Regions from separate parts of the Paenibacillus sp. Marseille-Q7038 genome, predicted to be linked through region 2. Evidence: riboswitches for the same ligand, from Rfam matches in the RefSeq annotation. Region 2 holds a riboswitch; the other holds the start of a gene.

Region 1 (9,658 bases), on a different contig from region 2:
TGGTTTTGCCATTATTTCGCTTGCAAGTTCCTTGATGACTACTCTTGGCGCAAGGCAAGAACAAAAATTTGGCGGACTCGCTAAGTTCGATAGCCTGCCGCGGGTAAGTAAACAATTTCGTAACTTGGTGTGGCTAACGATGATCTATTCATATATCGTTGTTTATACAGGAGCTTTTGTCAGCCATACCGAGTCAGCAGGCGGCTGCAGCGGATTCCCACTCTGTAATGGAGCCGTGATTCCTGAACTCTCAGGCGGTGTAGCTGTTGCATTCTTGCATCGTGTTGCCGCGTTTTTCCTTGTCGTCATTATTGCTGTCCTCAGTCATTATGCTTACCGGCATAATAAAGGGAACAGGGAGCTGCAAATTCTTGGGATTACAGCGATCACGCTTGTAATTATACAAGTGTTGTCCGGTGTAGGCCTCATGCTTACAATGGATCGTCCTGAGATTTACATGTTTGTTGTACTTGCTCATATGACCATTATTTCGGTATTGTTCGGGCTTCTTGCCTACATGAGTTATGTGGTATGGAAACTGGCTAAGCCGGCAGGTATCCATCGCTCATAAAAGACATCATAAATAACTGGATACAATAGATGTATCTTGGAAAAAAATAGCCGGACAGTGTACAATAAATGCTAGTGCCTGTCCATAAGGCTACATATGCAAATGACAAAGTCCACGAATTAGATTCGCAGGGCTTTGTTTTATAAAGGAGGATCTTCCACATTGATTTATTCAAATTTACGTGAGTTTGTAACCAAATTACAACAGGAAAAAGACCTTGTTATTATCGACGCGCCTGTTGATCCTTACTTAGAAATTGCAGAGATTCATCGACGTGTCATTGAGGAGCAGGGACCTGCTTTGTTATTTACAAACGTAAAAGGAACTCCTTTTCCGGTACTCACGAATATGTTTGGAACCAGCCGTAGAGTAGATATGGCATTTGGACCAAGACCTGAAGAACTCATGAAATCCATTGTTGGTGCAACGAAAACACTGATGCCTCCAACAGCTAAAGCGCTCTGGAATGAACGAGGCTTGATTAAAGAAGCCATAAAAGTGGGTTTAAAAACAGTGCAGCGAAGTGATGCACCCATTTTATCTGCTAATCAGACCGAATCCCCTCTGAAGATGCTTCCGAAGGTAACGAGCTGGCAGCTGGACGGAGGTCCATTTTTAACATTACCGCTTGTGTATACAGAACATCCTGATGATCATAAAGATCATAACCTCGGGATGTATCGTATTCAAATTTATGATGATCATACGACTGGCGTACACTGGCAGATTCAAAAAGGCGGCGGATTTCATTACCATGAAGCGGAAAAGCGCGGACAAGGTTTACCGGTGTCTGTCATCCTCGGAGGTCCACCAGCTCTTATTGCGTCTGCAATAGCTCCGATTCCGGAGAAACTTCCGGAACTGCTCATGGCTTCCCTGATCATGGGGGACAAGCTGAAAATGGTGGATGACCCTTTCGGAGGACACCGTATGCCGGCTGAAGCAGAATTTGTAATCAAAGGAATCGTGCCGCCTCACGAGCGTAGAATGGAAGGACCATTCGGTGATCATTTCGGTTATTATTCTTTGGCTCATGAGTTCCCAATCTTGAACGTGGAGCGGATGTGGCACCGTAAGGATGCGATTTACCCAATGACGATTGTGGGTAAACCTCGACAAGAAGATTATTACCTCGGAGAATTCGTACAGCGGTTATTATCTCCCGCCTATTCCATTGTCATGCCGACAGTGAAAGATTTATGGGCATATGCAGAAAGCGGAGTTCATGCGCTTGCTTCTGCTGTTGTACGGGAAAGCTATTCTCGCGAGGCATTAGTTTCCGGATTCAGCATACTTGGACAAGGACAATTGTCTTTGACTAAATTTTTGATTTTAACCGATCAGGCAATTGATTTATCTAACTTTACGGAATTGATTGAAACGGTACTGGAACGGTTTGATCCGCAGACGGATCTGTTTATTTTTGATCATACTTCACATGATACGCTCGATTATACCGGTCACAAGCTGAACCACGGAAGTAAGGCCATCTTAGTCGGTGTTGGAGAGAAAGTGCGTGATCTTCCTCGCACATATGAAGGTGGATTTGTGAATGAGATAACCGATATCAAACCTTATTGCGGCGGGGTACTGCTTGTGGAGGGAGCTTCTTATGAGGAAGAACCAGAACTTGCAGGCCGGCTCGTAGAACGTTTTGGGGCACTGGAACAGACTTGGCCGCTCGTGATTCTGGTCGATCATGCACAAGAAACAGCGAAGAACCAGATGTCCTTCCTATGGACTGTGTTTACTCGCTTTAATCCAGCAAGTGACATGTATGCAGATATTTCAGTGAAGCGGAATCACATCGGTTACTCCTTGCCAATCGTTATAGATGCACGGATGAAGCCAGGTTACCCTGAAGAAGTTATTCCGCGGGAAGATATTGTGGAACTCGTCGATTCGCGCTGGAAATCATATTTTGCAAAGGTCCAATAAGAAGTAGGGATTCTGTGTGCCTTGATGGGGGAAAATGAGGTGCAGGGAGGATGTTTATATGCTGCGTACTTTATTAGGTGAACCACCCCGGGTGAACTCGGGATACTTGAAAGAAGCCATGGATGCGATGGTGCGTATGTTGCAGTTGCTTATCAGTGAAATAAAAGAGAGTACCGATCCAACACATGATTATCGTGAATTGGAGATATGGACCCGTGGACTGATTACATCATTAGATGAACTAGAACAAAGTTCTTTTGCTGCTTCTTTTTATGCGGCGAAGATCCATGCAGCCTCAACGGATGATATGGGACCGGATGAAAAATCTGATTATGCCAGATACGTATACTTTTACAAGGACGGCTTCATTCGTATGTTTGCAACCTTAGACAAACTGGGTAATGTTTTAGATGACTGGTATCATTTAGAAACATCCAAAATTAAAGCGCACTTTTCCTATTTTACGGTTCTAAAACAGCTCGAAGGACAGCCAAAGCATAAAACCCTTCTCATCCGATTAAGCAGCCTGAAAGATAAGTATCATCAGCCCATGAATCGTCTTCGTAAAAGGCGCAACACCGAGATTCATCATATGAATGTGGAGATGCAAGATGATTTGTGGCAAAGGCATCAAGCACTGCATGGAAAAGTAAAACTAGAAGATCTAAAAGCATTTACTTCCGATTTGGAACTTGGTGTGGACTTGGTCTCAAGAAGTTTACATGAATCATTTGAGTACATGATTAGCACTTGGAAAAAACAAACGGTCCGCGCATAATATTTTCCTTTGACAAGTGTTATGAAATGTCATATACTTTCACTAAGTTTCTGAAACAATTAATTTGTTTAGCAAATGACAACATTCGACATTATTCATAATTGCATATCATTCTTATCGAGAGTGGCGGAGGGACAGGCCCTATGAAGCCCGGCAACCGATTCTTTATAGAGCTTTTTTCTATATAGGATGACATGGTGCTAAATCCTTCAAGATCATACATTTGGTCTTGGCAGATGAGAAGGAATCGTCTAACTATTGATGCCCTCTTTTTCTGTGAAAAAGGGGGATTTTTGTGTCTATGAGTCAAAATGAGAATGACCGCAAGCAAGGAGGTACCGTATTGATTGAATTAAAAAATATCCGCAAAGATTACGGACAAGGAAAGCAGGTAACTACTGCCTTGTCAGGTCTAGATTTGTCTATTAACAAAGGCGAAATCTTTGGTGTGATCGGTCATTCCGGAGCAGGAAAAAGCACCCTGATTCGGTTGATTAATTTGTTAGAGCGTCCGACATCGGGAGAGGTTTATGTAGACGGCATTAATATGACGAAATTGAATAAATCGCAACTTCAGGCGCAGCGGCGTAAAATAGGGATGATTTTCCAGCATTTTAATCTGCTGAGTTCTGCCACGGTTTACGAGAATATTGCATTTCCGCTGCGATTAGTGAAAACGGACCACAAGAAAGTGGATCAAAAGGTGAAGGAATTACTTAAACTGGTTGGACTTACAAACCACAGTAACAAATATCCTGCTCAACTGTCCGGAGGACAAAAACAGCGTGTGGGTATTGCAAGGGCGCTGGCAAGCGATCCTCAGGTTCTGCTGTGTGATGAAGCGACCTCAGCGCTTGATCCGCAGACAACGAACTCAATTCTCAAGTTGTTGCTTGATATTAACCAGAAGTACAATCTCACGATTGTACTCATTACCCATGAGATGCATGTAATTCAGACCATTTGTGACCGGGTGGCTGTCATTCATCAAGGTGGGATTGTGGAAGAAGGACCGGTGGCGGAAGTATTCCTGAAACCGCAACATCCCGTTACACAAGAATTTATTTTACGGGAAACGGAAGTTAGTGGTTTAATGGAGGAAGCCATTCAGGCTTCGCATTTAGATCATTCACAAACGGTAAAAATCACCTTCCTGGGAAGTAAAACCTATGATTCGATTCTATCGCAGACTGTGCGGCAAACTGGAGTAGATTTTGCCATCTTGCAAGGAACAATCTCTACAATCAAGCAGATGCCGTATGGTCAGTTGATGGTTCGTTTAGAGGGTCATCCTGAACAGATTTTAAGAACGGTTGAATCCTTGACTCTGCAAGGTCTTGAAGTGGAGGTGCTACATCATGGGTCTTGATTTTTCCGTAATTAATTGGGATGAGATTCAAACAGCTACCTTAGAAACACTAAGTATGCTGGTTGTATCCGGTATCTTTACTTTTATTATCGGACTGCCGGTTGGAATTATTCTATTTTTAACTTCACGATCTGCTTCAACACCAAATCGTGTCATATACACTGTACTTTCTTTTATCGTAAATATTTTGCGTTCGGTTCCCTTTATCATTCTGATTGTGGCCATGCTTCCCATTACAAAAGCGATTGTCAGCACGACAATAGGGGTTGTGGGAACAATCCCGCCGCTGGTAGTTGGTGCAGCACCTTTCTTTGCAAGGCTCGTCGAGACTTCTCTGCGTGAAGTGGACAAAGGGGTTATAGAAGCATCGCAAGCGATGGGCGCTTCTACGGGGCAGATCATAATGAAGGTGCTCATGCCGGAAGCTCTTCCTGGTTTACTTGCGGGAATTACGATCACGGTGGTTACACTAATATCCTACACCGCAATGGCGGGGATGGTTGGCGGCGGGGGACTTGGTGCTCTAGCCATTAACTATGGATATTACAGGTATGAACGAGAAGTGATGATCGTAGCGGTTGTCGTTATGATTATTCTTGTACAAGTTCTGCAGATGGCAGGAGACAGATTAGTTAAACATTTTACACGTAAATAGCAATTCGCTTTAGGAGATAGGGATTTACTATACTTAGGAGGGTTTAACGATGAAAAAATGGTTTTTATCTAGTCTTACGCTCGCATTGGTACTGGTTTTAGCTGCATGTGGAAATGATTCTGCTGGTAATGATACAACAGGAAGTGGAGACAGTGGTCAGACAGAAAAAAGAGTCACCCTTCGAGTAGGAGCATCACCTGTACCGCACGCTGAAATCTTGGAACAAGTAAAACCAATTCTCGCAGAAGAAGGTATTGATCTGGAGATCACCATCTTCAATGACTATGTACAACCTAATGTACAGTTGTCACAAAACCAACTGGATGCAAACTTCTTCCAGCACAAACCTTATCTTGAGAACGAGAATGAAACACGCGGTTTGAATTTGGTTGCTCTTAACAATGTTCATGTAGAACCTATTGGAGCTTATTCCAACACCATTAAATCAGTAGATGAATTAAAAGAGGGAGCGAAGATTGCAATCCCTAATGATGCTACGAACGGTGGTCGTGCACTGATGCTGCTTGATAAAAACGGAGTTATTAAGCTGAAAGACAACACGAATGTAGAGTCTAAAATCAGTGACATTGCGGAAAATCCGAAAAATGTAAAAATCGTTGAACTGGACGCAGCTATGCTTCCAAGACAACTGGGTGAAGTAGATCTCGCTGTAATCAATGTAAACTACGCTCTTGAAGCTGATTTAAATCCACTTGAGGATGCCTTGTTCATTGAAGATGAAGAATCTCCTTATGCGAACTTGCTTGTCGCTCGTGAGAACAATCAGAATGATGAAGCTGTACAAAAGCTGAATGCTGCTCTGAATTCCGATGCAATCAAAACGTTCATTGAAGATAATTATGCGGGAGCGATCGTTCCTGCATTCTAAAATTACGAAGAACCTGTACTCTGTTCACAGAGGCAGGTTCTTTTTTTTTAGAAATGCCTCCTTTCTTTTCTTATTACTCCAGCTATATTATACTGAGTAGGAACCGCTCTTTTTAGGAGGAGGAAGGGATGTTGGACAACAAAGTCGCTCTGATCACAGGAAGCGCAAAGGGACTTGGTAAGATGACAGCACTTCGGCTTGCAATGGAAGGGTATGATATTGCCCTGAATTATGTGCATAGTCAGAAGGAAGCTGAGGATTTATGTGCAGCCATCAAAAAGCTGGGTGTGCGTTGCATCGTAGTACAGGCGGACATATGCAAGCCAGAAGATATAGAACGGCTAATTACAACGGTTGAGCATCAGCTTGGTGTAGTGGATATACTTATAAACAACGCTGGTCCTTTTATTAGGGAGCGGAAGCTGTTTTCGAAATATACGCAAGAAGACATTATCATGTTAACACAAGGAAACCTGGTGGGGACGATGTTGTTAGATCACCGGGTACTTCCAGGCATGCGGAAGAAGAAATGGGGGCGGATTATCCATTTTGGTTTCAGTCATGCGGGTGAAGCGAGATCTTGGCCTCAGCGGGCGGTTTATGCCTCTGCAAAGGTAGGACTTGTTTCTTTTACAAAGACACTTGCTGTCGAAGAAGCACCTTATGGTATTACCGTCAATATGATTTGCCCTGGGGATATTCGGGGAGCGCATAAAGAGATGACCATTGATGAGGTAAGTGGGTTGATTGATAAGGAGACACCTAGAGGAAGACCCGGAAGCGGAGAAGATGTGGCAAGAGTTATTCATTTTCTATGTCAGGATCAATCGGACTTTATAACAGGTAATATTATGGATATCTCAGGAGGACTTGATCCGATTCGTCCTACGATTACAGAATAAAAAAGAGAGTCCCATATTCGGGACTCTCTTGTATGCTTAGGGGATGATTAGAATACTTGAACTACTTCATGTACGCCCTCTACTTCTTCAACGAGTGCGCGTTCAATCCCTGCTTTTAATGTAATGGTGGAGCTTGGGCAACTACCGCAAGCACCCATTAATTTCAGCTTAACGATGCCGTCTTCAACATCAACCAATTCCACGTCACCGCCATCGCGCTGCAGGAATGGGCGAAGTTTATCAAGAACTTCTAGAACTTCATCATACATGGTGCTGCTTTGTACGTTTTCGCTCATATTGTCAACTCCTTTCCTTCCCTTTATTATAGTACAATTGAAGTCAAAATAAAATGGTCAAAACTGAAGCAGGTGAATAATTTGAGACCCATTATTGAATTTTGTACCAACAACATGCATTTTGGAACGGATGAGGTCCTCGAGGCACTTGAAGAAAACCTCGATTACGACGTGATCGAATACGGATGCCTCACCAATTGCGGACAATGCAGCAACACTCCATTTGCACTTGTGAATGGTGAAGTTGTCACAGCAACAAGTGCAAAAGAACTGCATGAAGCCATTTTGTCCAAAATTGCAGAAGCCCACGCATGGGATGACCTGGATCTTTAAAGGAAGAGATTTCCTTAATTAACCTAGATGACGTTTCGACATCCAGAGGACACCGCTTTTTAGTATCCGCGGAACACGTCCCATCATCGATGTCTTACCCATAAGCCCAAAACCAGCTTTCTTGCCGAGTGCTCCTAGAGTACCGCGCAGTTTGAGAGCTTCGGTTTTGGGTTTTTCATTCTTCCAGAGTGCATGAATAATATGTGCAATGTGCTCTCCTTGAACTTCTGCAGCCTGTGCGCTTGGTGCAAAAGGAAGGCTTGCACAGTCACCCACGACATAGACTTCAGGATATTCTGGGATTTGATAATATTCATTCAGAGTAACCCGGCCTTGGGGATCTTTCTGAACATTCAGATCACGGACCATTTTTACAGGCTGAATTCCTGCTGTCCATATGACCGCATCCGTTACGATTTCTTCCTCCCGATTATAGATGGCATAGGGTTCTACCCTCGATACCGAAATATGATTCTTAATCTCTACCTGATGTTCTGCGAACCATTCTCCTACATAAGCAGATAAGCGTTGCGGAAAAGCGGATAAAACACGATCACCTCGGTCCAAAATGGTTACATTTAGATCGGATCGGCTTTCTCTGATTTCAGCAGCGATTTCAACTCCGCTGAGTCCTCCTCCTACAATGTGAACTTGACCATAAGGTTTGATTTCACTAACGCGAAGATAGGTCTCACGTGTACTTCGGAAGCTTTGAATGGTGTTACTATATTCTTCTGCACCCGGGGTTCCATGAAAACGGTCTGTGCACCCAAGACCAATAACTAATTGATCATAAGGGAGGGGGTCCTCATTTTGAATTTGAATCAATTTTCCTTCTAAATCAATAGATTCAACTTCACCATATTTATAGGTTAGACGTTCATGAACAGGGTACTGCACACGCAGATCATAATCAGATACAGTCCCTGCAGCAAGTGCGTAATATTCAGTTTTGAGCCCTTGAAAAGGCATACGGTCCACAAGGACAATCTGGGTATCATTTGGGATAGAGCCTTCAAGAAGATGTTTAATTACGGTAAGACCGCCGTAGCCGCCTCCGAGGATAACGATGTTTTTCATGACGATATAACTTCCTTTCTTATGCGATCTTGCAAAGATGTTAGTTTACGCTCGGTCATGATATTAAGGCCGATGGGGATGATGGGATAATGAATGTAATCTGCGGAAAACAATAAAGTGGATTCAGCCCTAGGGTACAGAGCTGAATCCAATGGAAATTCTTTCGAAGGTCAAATGATTATTCGAAAACTTCAATCTCATTGTAGAAGGTATCACGTTCAACGGGAATACGGCCCGCACCTTTTACAAGCCAGATGAGTTCTTTACGAGTCAGCCCTGCAGGTGTAAGCGCACCAGCAGCGTGACTGATCTGTTCACGTACAATTGTACCGTGCACATCAGATGCACCAAAACTGAGAGCTACTTGTGTTAATTGAGCACCTATATTAATGAAGTATGCTTTCACATGGTCAATGTTATCGAGCATCAGTCTAGAGATCGCGATGGTTTTAAGATCTTCATATGCTGAGTTACGACGCATTATACCGGCATTTTTACTTTTCGGCTGCATGGAGAGCGGAATAAAGACCATAAATCCACCCGTTTCATCTTGAAGCTCACGAATCTGAAGCATATGTTGAATTCGATCCTCGTAGGATTCGACAGAACCGTAAAGCATTGTTGTGTGTGTCTTCATACCAAGCTGATGAGCTGTCCGATGAACTTCGAGGTAGCGATCGACATTGGCTTTTGTTACTTTCATTTTCTGACGATATTCATCAGATAGAATTTCCGCACCGCCACCTGTGAGAGATTGGAGTCCTGCTTTTTGCAGTTCTTGCAAAACTTCTTTGACACTGAGACCGCTGATCCGTGTGAAGAAGTCAATTTCAGCTGCCGTGTACGC
Region 2 (9,658 bases):
AGGTGTAGATAAGGCAGTGTGTGTATTCGACTATCTTGCCTATCCTTCCTACGAAGTTTTTTTAGGTCAAAACTTGCTGCCAGGCGCGTTTGGCGAAAATATTACTGTATCGGGTTGCAGTGAGCAGGACACATATATCGGTGATATATGGAAGCTTGGAGAAGCAACAGTTCAAGTGAGTCAGCCGCGTGAACCTTGTTTTAAACTAGGTGTAAAACACAACGTTAAGGAGCTTCCTTTGAAGTTTCAAACTACTGGGATTACTGGGTACTATTTTCGAGTGCTTGAAGAAGGATATGTATCAGCTGAGAGTGAACTTGTTCTGTATTCGCGAGCAGCTAACAGTGTAAGTATATTGGAAGCAAACTACATTATGCATCAGAATAAAGAAGATCTTCATGCGATACATAAACTTCTTTCGGTGGATTCTCTATCAGCGAGCTGGAAATCGACACTGACAAAAAGAATGGAAAAGCGAAAACTCAACTAGAATGATACGAGAGGGTGTTAATGTGCGAGTATTAGGTGCTATTGAAGCGGGTGGAACAAAGTTTGTATGCGGGATCGGTAATGAACAGGGTGAAATTTTCGAACGAGTTAGTTTTCCAACGACAACCCCTGAAGAAACCATGGCCCAAGTTATTGCTTTTTTTGAAGGTAAGAAATTTGATGCACTTGGTGTAGGCTCCTTTGGGCCAATCGATCCGATTAAGAACAGTCCTACATATGGGTCTATTACAACAACACCGAAACCGTTTTGGGGCGGGTATGACATGATTGGCAAGCTAAAAGAACATTTTGATGTACCAATGAATTTTGATACGGATGTTAATGGAGCTGCACTTGGTGAGTATACTTGGGGTGCTGCAAAGGGATTAGACAGCTGTATTTACATCACTGTCGGTACGGGAATCGGAGCAGGAGCCGTTGTTGGAGGACAGTTGGTTCATGGGCTATCTCATCCAGAAATGGGACATATCCGTGTTAGACGTCATTTGGATGATACGTTTGAAGGATTCTGTCCATTTCATGGGGATTGTCTGGAAGGGATTGCAGCTGGGCCTGCGATACTTAAACGCTGGGGGAAACCTGGCGCGGAACTACCAGCCGATCATCCTGCTTGGGAGATGGAAGCTTATTATTTGGCACAAGCTTTGGTCAATTATGTACTTATTCTTTCACCGCAAAAAATTATTATGGGCGGCGGTGTAATGAAGCAGGAGCAATTATTCCCTGAGATTAGACATCAGTTGAAGTCACTCTTAGGTGGATATGTTCAACATTCGAGTATTATCGAGCATATTGATGAGTATGTAGTATATCCGGAACTTGGAGACAATGCGGGTATATGCGGTTCACTCGCTCTTGCAAAGCTGGCATTAGAAGAACAATAAATTTAATATTGAAATTATAACCATTTATGGTATAGTGTTTGATAACAGAACAGCGCGGAGTTACATGAGGAAGCACCTCTCTCACATGAATATGTGAGAGAGGTGCTTTTTTGCGTGTTACTTTTGTACTGCCTGATTTTGAGAGGAGGCTGGCATGGTAATGAAAATTGTATTTATGAATCAATTATCTGTGACATCAGAGCAAAACGGGGCAAAGTATGCACAATTATGGATAGGGGAAGAAGAAGACTTGTGGCAGCTTGGCTGGAGTAGTATGAATATGGACGAAGAACAGGGGGATATCTGGTATGAAGGAGATTCTTGGAATGAGATGATGCATATCTATCGTTTTCAGCTTGCAATCAAGATGAGTGAAGGCTACCGACCGCTTATTGAGGGCATCTTTCATGAAACCGAAGAGGCGAAACAGCGAAATCAACATACCCAGAAACTGCAATGTTATAGCGAACTTTATGGTCGGGAAGAATTATATCAAGCTTTATGTGTATGGCGAAGACAAAAAGCATCAGCTGAGCGCAAGGCGCCTTATTTTATTGCAAGTAATCGATTGCTTCGGATGATTAGTACCTATGTACCTCATACCTTAGAAGAATTGCGAGAATTACCTGGTGTAGGCGAGAATAAGTTGGCTGAATATGGCCAGGAGTTGCTTGAAATCACCACACAAGAAACGAGAGAGCATGGTTTTCCACTACATTGGGTAGCTACCGTGCTTACGGAAGAGGAATATGAGTCATGGAATTATAGACAAAAAGAGCAGAAGTATAAACAGGAACTGGAGAAATTCAATTTAAAAAAATCAGTCTTAACAGCGATAGCAAGTGGACAATCTCTTGATGACATCAGTGCAATTACGGGTTTGAACCGTAGAGAACTAGTTGATTTTCTGGAGGAACTTGAAAAGAGTGGTTATGATACAGAGATGCTGATCGCGAAAGAACTGACATGGATGACGGATGATGAGCAGGAGCTGATCTGGAATGCTTATGACGAGCTTGGGACAAGCTTTTTAAAACCAATATTACTTCGAGTATATGGTGAAGATCCTGCAGGAGCAGGACCACTAGATCAATTGTATGAGCGGCTGCGTATGGTTCGTATTCGTTACCGAAGACAGACCGAAACGAGCAAACAGGTTGGATAAAAGGAGGAAGGTTACTCTACATAACTTCCGTATGTAACTCATGTTTATGATGTGAAAGAGCAAGGACGATACAACATAAAAAGGTTCCTCCACATTAATGAAGGAACCTTTTTATATATGATATTTACATGAAGATTTAATGAAGAAAGGGAAGGAATCACATTCACAAGAAAACTCAAAATTTCTAAATCCAATCTTTTTTACGGAAAATAAGGTACATCGTGATCCCTAGCGCTGCGATAATCCCAATGACTATAAAATATGAATATTGATAATCTAGCTCAGGCATATTCTTGAAATTCATTCCATAAATCCCGGTAATCAGTGTCAGTGGCATAAATACAGTTGTTATGGCCGTAAATACACGCATGATTTCATTGGCCCGGTTGGAAATACTGGACTGATAAGCTTCTCGTAAGTTACCCATCAAATCTCGATACGTATCAAATGTTTCTGATATTTTTACTGCATTCTCATAGATATCACTAAAGTATTTTTGCAATTGATCATCAATGAGACGCAGATCCTTTTTATTGAGTGTATTAATGACTTCTTTTTGAGGACCGAGCCCCTTTTTGAGCCATAAAATCTCACTTCGCAAACCTATAATTTCATTTAGATGACTTTTCTTAGTATGCATTAAAATATCTTCTTCCAGCTTTTCAATTCTTGCTTCAAGCCGGTCACCTACAGTGAAATAATTATCCACAATGGAATCAATGAGCAGATATAAGAAACGATCCGGTGAATTTACTTCCTGTTCCCAGAGGATCGGTTTCAGTGTTCGCAGTTCATTTACTTTCTGCTTCGTTACCGTAATAATATAATGTCTTCCTAAGAAAACGTTCACCGCACGTAAAAATATTTCCTCGTCATCAAAACGTATACTATTTACAACGATAAAATAATGACTTTCATAGATTTCGAGCTTCGGACGCTGTTCCTCATCACTCAAACAGTCTTCTACAGCAAGATCATGCATGTGGAATAAAGGTTGAAGAACCGCAAGATCGTCTACATCCGCATCAATCCAATAAAATCCTTCTTCAGGCGGAGTCAGTGTATCTTCAATATGATCAAGCGAAGTAAAAACTCCTTGGTTAACATATCTAATTTTCATTTGAACCACTCCTTAAGTAAACTCCCGGAATTTAAGCGGGACAAGCTGAATAACTAAGGAATGTGAACATCAGTGCCGACAAGGGTACGAAAAGGGCAGACATCAGGAATTACGCGTCCCGTTAGCCGGCAAGCTGATGGTACATCCTATGCTGTTATTATCATTCGGCTGCCAGTCAGGCCTCGGGTCGCCGTCCATTTTTGTCACCCCATTATGTTGAATTTGACACTGATTCTTAGTATAACGTGCTATATTTCAGCAATCAAGATAAATGTTTATGGCATATCTTATGTCCGGATTTTCATAGAGGTGACTTGTTTCCAAAGAATCGTTATAAATCCAGTTCTTGACGGATTCATACCTCATGCTATAGAGTAATGGTAACAATTAGTGAATTATTTTCATTTTAAAAAAAATTAAATACAGCGAAATCTTATCAAGAGTGGCGGAGGGACTGGCCCTTAGAAACCACAGCAACCGGCGAGCAATCGCACGGTGCTAATTCTTGCTATTCATGTTTTATGCCGGATGTGGCTTAAAACAAGAATTGAGAGATGAGAGAGGAGCATTACCGTATACGGATGGACGGCCTTTCTCAAGTGTATTGAGATAGGTCGTTTTTGTTTATCTTCCGTGGGAATAAGTTTGCTTCCTTAATAACCTCTCACTCCATTATCCAACAAAATGTTTTTAAGGAGGAATACCCTTGCCCATTAAAATCCCTGATACTTTACCAGCTAAAGAAATTCTCGCAGGTGAGAATATTTTTGTGATGGATGAGACACATGCTTTCAAACAGGACATTCGCCCTTTACGTATCGGTATTCTTAATTTGATGCCTACGAAAGAGACGACGGAGACCCAGTTACTCCGGCTCATTGGCAATACGCCCCTTCAAGTGGATGTGATTCTAATTCATCCGAAATCACATGTTTCGAAGAATACATCTCAAGAATATCTCGATATGTTTTATAAAACGTTTGATGAAGTGAAAGATCTGCGCTTTGATGGACTGATCATCACGGGGGCCCCGGTAGAACAGATGGAATTTGAAGAAGTGACGTATTGGGAAGAGATCCAGCAGATTTTCAACTGGTCCAAAACGAATGTGACTTCAACCATGCATATCTGTTGGGCTTCACAAGCAGGGCTTTATCACCATTTTAATGTACCCAAAGTGGCACTTCCTGAAAAATGTTTCGGCGTGTTTCCACACACGTTAGAGAAATCACATGTAAAACTCCTTCGAGGATTTGATGAGTTATTCCTTGCACCGCATTCCCGTCATACCGAAGTACGCCGAGAAGATATAGAGAAAGTGGCTGGACTTGATATTTTATCAGAGTCTGAAGAAGCCGGAGTATATATTGTGGCAAGTGAGGATGGCAAACAGATTTTTGTGACAGGGCATTCCGAATATGATTCGTTATCCTTAAAGTGGGAATATGATCGAGATAAGGCGAGAGGATTAGATGTTAAATTGCCTAATAATTATTTCCCGAATGATGATCCTAGCAAAACACCGTTGTCCAGCTGGAGAGCACATGCAAATTTATTGTTCTCCAATTGGCTTAACTATTATGTTTACCAAGCAACGCCCTATGACCTTGAAACACAAAACCAGTCTATATCTAAGGGGGACAATACGTTATGGAAAACAAGCTGAGATTAGAAAGTAAGTTGGCACAAATAGGATCAGTGAAAGAACCTGTAACTGGAGCGGTGAACTTTCCGATCTATCAATCGACTGCATTTAGACATCCTGAACTGGGAAAAAGCACGGGATTTGATTACATACGTACGACAAACCCAACTCGAAAAGTGCTGGAAGAAGCTGCAGCTGAACTGGAGTCAGGGGATGCAGGTTTTGCCTGCAGCTCTGGTATGGCAGCGATCATGACGATCTTCGCTAAGTTTGGGCAAGGCGATCATTTGATCATTTCACTTGATCTATATGGGGGAACATATCGTCTTGTGGAGCGAATCCTTGCTAAAAACGGAATTACAGCAAGTTATGTAGATACGAACGATTTAGATGCACTCGATAAGGTACGCCAGGATAATACAAAAGCGATTTTCATCGAAACTCCAACGAATCCGCTGATGATGATAACGGATATTGAAAAAGTCTGTACATGGGCTAGAAAATACGAAATTTTATCTATTGTAGATAATACACTGCTTACTCCTTTCTTCCAGCGGCCGCTTGAACTTGGAGCAGATATTGTTATGCACAGTGCTACCAAATATTTGGGGGGACATAACGATGTGCTAGCGGGTCTTATTGTAACGAAAGGAAAAGAAATTTCCGAAGAGATCGCTTTTCTCCATAACTCGATTGGGGCTGTGTTATCTCCGAGCGATAGTTACCAATTAATGCGGGGAATGAAGACGCTTGCGCTTCGTATGGAACGCCATGAACTGAATGCAACGAAGGTAGCAGAGTTTTTGTTGTCACATGAGCTGATTACAGATGTATATTACCCTGCCTTGCCGGACCACCCGTCTTATGAAGTCCAAAAACGACAGTCCAGTGGAAATACAGGCATCTTGTCTTTTAAAGTGAAAGACGCTCGTTATGTGGAGCCGATCCTAAGACATATCAAACTGATTGCCTTTGCAGAAAGTTTGGGCGGGGTAGAGTCACTGATGACGTACCCTGTAGTGCAGACCCATGCGGATATACCAGTAGAGATTCGTAATGCAGTAGGACTTGATGATCGTCTGCTGCGGTTCTCTGTTGGAATTGAACATATTGATGATATTATTCAGGACTTAGATGCTGCATTTCACGAGGCAGCTTTAGAGCTGGAAGGAAGTGTTGTTCGTGGCTAACAAAAAGGAAGATCAGCAAAACGACTATAAATTCGATACAAAACTGCTGCATTTTGGCGCAGAGATTGATGAGACAACCGGCGCATCCAGTGTACCCATATATCAAGCTTCTACCTTCCACCATCATGATATTTTTTCGCCGCCTACCCACGATTACAGCCGTTCAGGCAATCCAACGCGGCAGGCGCTTGAAGACTATATCGCGCTTCTAGAGGGAGGAGTACGTGGTTTTGCTTATTCTTCGGGGATGGCTGCGATTTCAAGTTCTCTCATGATTCTGTCTGCGGGTGATCATATTATCGCCACAGAAGATGTATACGGCGGAACATATCGTTTGCTAAGCAGCATTCTTACTCGGATGAATATTGAGACTACGTTCGTAGATATGACGGATCTAGAAAAAGTAAAAGCCGCCTATCGTCCAAATACGAAAGCAGTATATATGGAAACACCCTCAAATCCGACCCTGCGTATTACAGATGTAGCGGGCATTACCGGATGGGCAAAGGAAAAAGGGCTTCTGACGCTGCTTGATAATACGTTCATGACACCTTACTACCAAAAGCCAATTGAGCAGGGAGTGGATATCGTACTTCATAGTGCAACCAAATTCCTTGGTGGACACAGCGATGTACTTGCAGGGCTTGCTGTAGCAAGAACAGAAGCGATTGGCGCGCAGCTGAAGCAGCTTCAAAACGGACTTGGCACGGTACTTGGCGCCCAAGAGTCCTGGCTATTGATGAGAGGAATGAAGACGCTTGGTGCTCGTATGGCTCATTCAGAGATCAGTGCGACGAAACTTGCAGCTTGGCTTATGAGCCGCTCTGACATTCCTTCTGTATATTATCCAGGTCTACTTCATCATCCAGGAAGAGAAGTGCATGAGAAACAGTCTACGGGATACGGTGCAATTGTATCATTTGATGTAGGTTCAGGAGATCGAGCGAAAGCTGTCCTGAATAAAGTTCGTTTACCTCTTGTTGCCGTAAGTCTGGGTTCAGTGGAGAGTATCCTGTCCTATCCTGCAATGATGTCTCATGCAGCGATGCCGAAAGACTTTAGATTAGAGCGAGGCATAACGGATGGTTTACTTCGTTTTTCCGTTGGACTTGAAGATATAGATGATTTAATTGCCGATTTAGATCAGGCATTATCTAACACATAGCCCAAAATTTTTCTTGTCATAAGAAGCATGCTAACATTAGGTGCTTCTTTTCACATGTATCCTATGTTACGATATATAAGACAATATTTGATATTATTGTTACATTTCTAACGATAAGGGAGGCTGCCGTATGAGTGCGGTGAACCATATCTTAAATAAAGCGTTGAACGGAGAACGTCTGAATGTAGAAGACGCTATTGCTTTGTTTGAATCTGATGAAGTTGAAAAAATCGGTGAAGCAGCTAATGTAATTATGAAGCGGATGCATCCCGAACCAATCACCACTTTTGTTATTGGCAGAAATATTAACTACACGAATGTGTGTGATGTATACTGTCGTTTCTGTGCCTTCTATCGTAGACCAGGCTCTGATGAAGGTTATGTACTGCCGGATGAACTCATTTTCCAAAAGATCAAGGAAACGGAAGAAGTAGGCGGAACTGAAATTCTGATGCAGGGTGGTACAAATCCGAATTTACCATTCAGCTACTACACGGATTTGCTTCGTGGTATTAAGGAACGGTTCCCTAATATTACGATGCATTCTTTCTCACCAGCTGAGATTATGAAAATGAAAGAAGTATCAGACGGACTTTCTCTAGAAGAGGTGGTGCGTCAAATTCATGAAGCCGGACTTGATTCGCTTCCAGGTGGGGGCGCTGAAATCCTCGATGACCGGACTCGCCGCAAAATCAGTCGTCAAAAAGGCTCATGGCGTGACTGGATGGACGTGATGCAAACCGCGCACCGAATTGGTATGAACACAACAGCTACGATGGTTATTGGTTTTGGTGAAACGATGGAAGAGAGAGCTTTACATTTACAACGTGTGCGTGATGCTCAAGATGAATGTATTCAGAACGGATATGATTCGGAAGGATTCCTTGCGTTTATTCCATGGACTTTCCAGCCAGACAACACAAACCTCAAAAAAGAGCGTCAAACACCAGAAGCTTATCTAAAAACGGTAGCAATTAGTCGTTTGTTCCTGGATAATATTAAGAATATTCAGTCTTCTTGGGTAACGATGGGGCCTGAGGTAGGTAAACTTTCGCTTAGATATGGATGTAATGATTTCGGCAGTACGATGATTGAAGAGAATGTAGTATCTGCTGCGGGGGCAACCCATAAAGTCAATATTCATTCTATTCTGGATCTGATTCGTGAAACAGGTAATGTTCCTGCTCAGCGAAATACAAAATACGAAATTCTTCGTGTTTTTGATGAATCTGATAATGCGGTTGTGAATGATTTTGTTATGCAGAACTAATTTTCCTTATATAAAATAAAGCGTACAAGCATAGCAGCTATGCTTGATGTGAATAGGAAAAACCCTTGGACTTTAAAGTCCAAGGGTTTTTTTATAATCGATTCATATCCCTATCGAATAGAATGCTAGCATGTGGATCGATAGAACGAACGATATATTTGATTCGGCGAGATTCAAATAGATGTATTTTGTAATATAGTACAGGTAGTGTTTCCCATGGCTCGGAGCCATGGGTTGTCTCTTCTAGTCTGTCTTCAGATGCTTCGGGATCACGGTGTAACCGAGTCTTAATGGAATGTTCAATCCGCTCTTTCTCGGCACTTACAATACATATCTTACGATTAAAGGTATATCCTCTTAAAGAAAAGTGAACACCTTCAAAAGCAATCAGATAGGCGACAATGGAATACATCGCTTGCTGTGTACCGAATGTAATTCCGGCCGTGGTAAGCACGACCAAATTCACAACCATAATGACTCGTTCTAATCGATATTTTGATCGATTATTATTGGTGTGATCCATCGGCCGGATCGCTAGTGTATCCAGCGTACCACCTTCATATAAAACCATCCCAATTCCTATTCCGAGGAATAAGCCACCGCAAGCCGCAGCAAGCAGTGGATGTTCAATCAGAGCAGGAAAGGAATGAAGCATGAGAGAGCTAAGTGATAGAACCACTAACCCAAGAACCGTTAGTAGTGCATATTG

Evidence for each region. Region 2 has a riboswitch for S-adenosylmethionine ahead of metA (homoserine O-acetyltransferase MetA). Riboswitches for the same ligand answer to the same signal wherever they lie in the genome.
Region 1: linked by a shared signal. The riboswitch ahead of ACWPWY_RS22745 (methionine ABC transporter ATP-binding protein) and the one ahead of metA (homoserine O-acetyltransferase MetA) in region 2 are both predicted to bind S-adenosylmethionine.

What each region holds. Positions count from the first base shown of each region.
Region 1 is NZ_CBCOOM010000002.1:1,174,920-1,184,577, forward strand. It holds gene ACWPWY_RS22730 (COX15/CtaA family protein) at 1-571, shown strand, start outside; gene ACWPWY_RS22735 (UbiD family decarboxylase) at 734-2,509, shown strand; gene ACWPWY_RS22740 (Cthe_2314 family HEPN domain-containing protein) at 2,568-3,287, shown strand; SAM riboswitch class I at 3,399-3,530, shown strand; gene ACWPWY_RS22745 (methionine ABC transporter ATP-binding protein) at 3,631-4,656, shown strand; gene ACWPWY_RS22750 (methionine ABC transporter permease) at 4,643-5,311, shown strand; gene ACWPWY_RS22755 (MetQ/NlpA family ABC transporter substrate-binding protein) at 5,361-6,200, shown strand; gene ACWPWY_RS22760 (SDR family oxidoreductase) at 6,332-7,102, shown strand; gene ACWPWY_RS22765 (NifU family protein) at 7,150-7,398, opposite strand; gene ACWPWY_RS22770 (YuzB family protein) at 7,480-7,731, shown strand; gene ACWPWY_RS22775 (NAD(P)/FAD-dependent oxidoreductase) at 7,750-8,811, opposite strand; gene mqnE (aminofutalosine synthase MqnE) at 8,990-9,658, opposite strand, start outside.
Region 2 is NZ_CBCOOM010000001.1:532,052-541,709, forward strand. It holds gene ACWPWY_RS02660 (MOSC domain-containing protein) at 1-490, shown strand, start outside; gene ACWPWY_RS02665 (ROK family protein) at 513-1,394, shown strand; gene ACWPWY_RS02670 (HRDC domain-containing protein) at 1,555-2,559, shown strand; gene corA (magnesium/cobalt transporter CorA) at 2,744-3,679, opposite strand; SAM riboswitch class I at 4,110-4,240, shown strand; gene metA (homoserine O-acetyltransferase MetA) at 4,386-5,345, shown strand; gene ACWPWY_RS02685 (aminotransferase class I/II-fold pyridoxal phosphate-dependent enzyme) at 5,330-6,514, shown strand; gene ACWPWY_RS02690 (aminotransferase class I/II-fold pyridoxal phosphate-dependent enzyme) at 6,507-7,679, shown strand; gene mqnC (cyclic dehypoxanthinyl futalosine synthase) at 7,810-8,949, shown strand; gene ACWPWY_RS02700 (YitT family protein) at 9,041-9,658, opposite strand, start outside.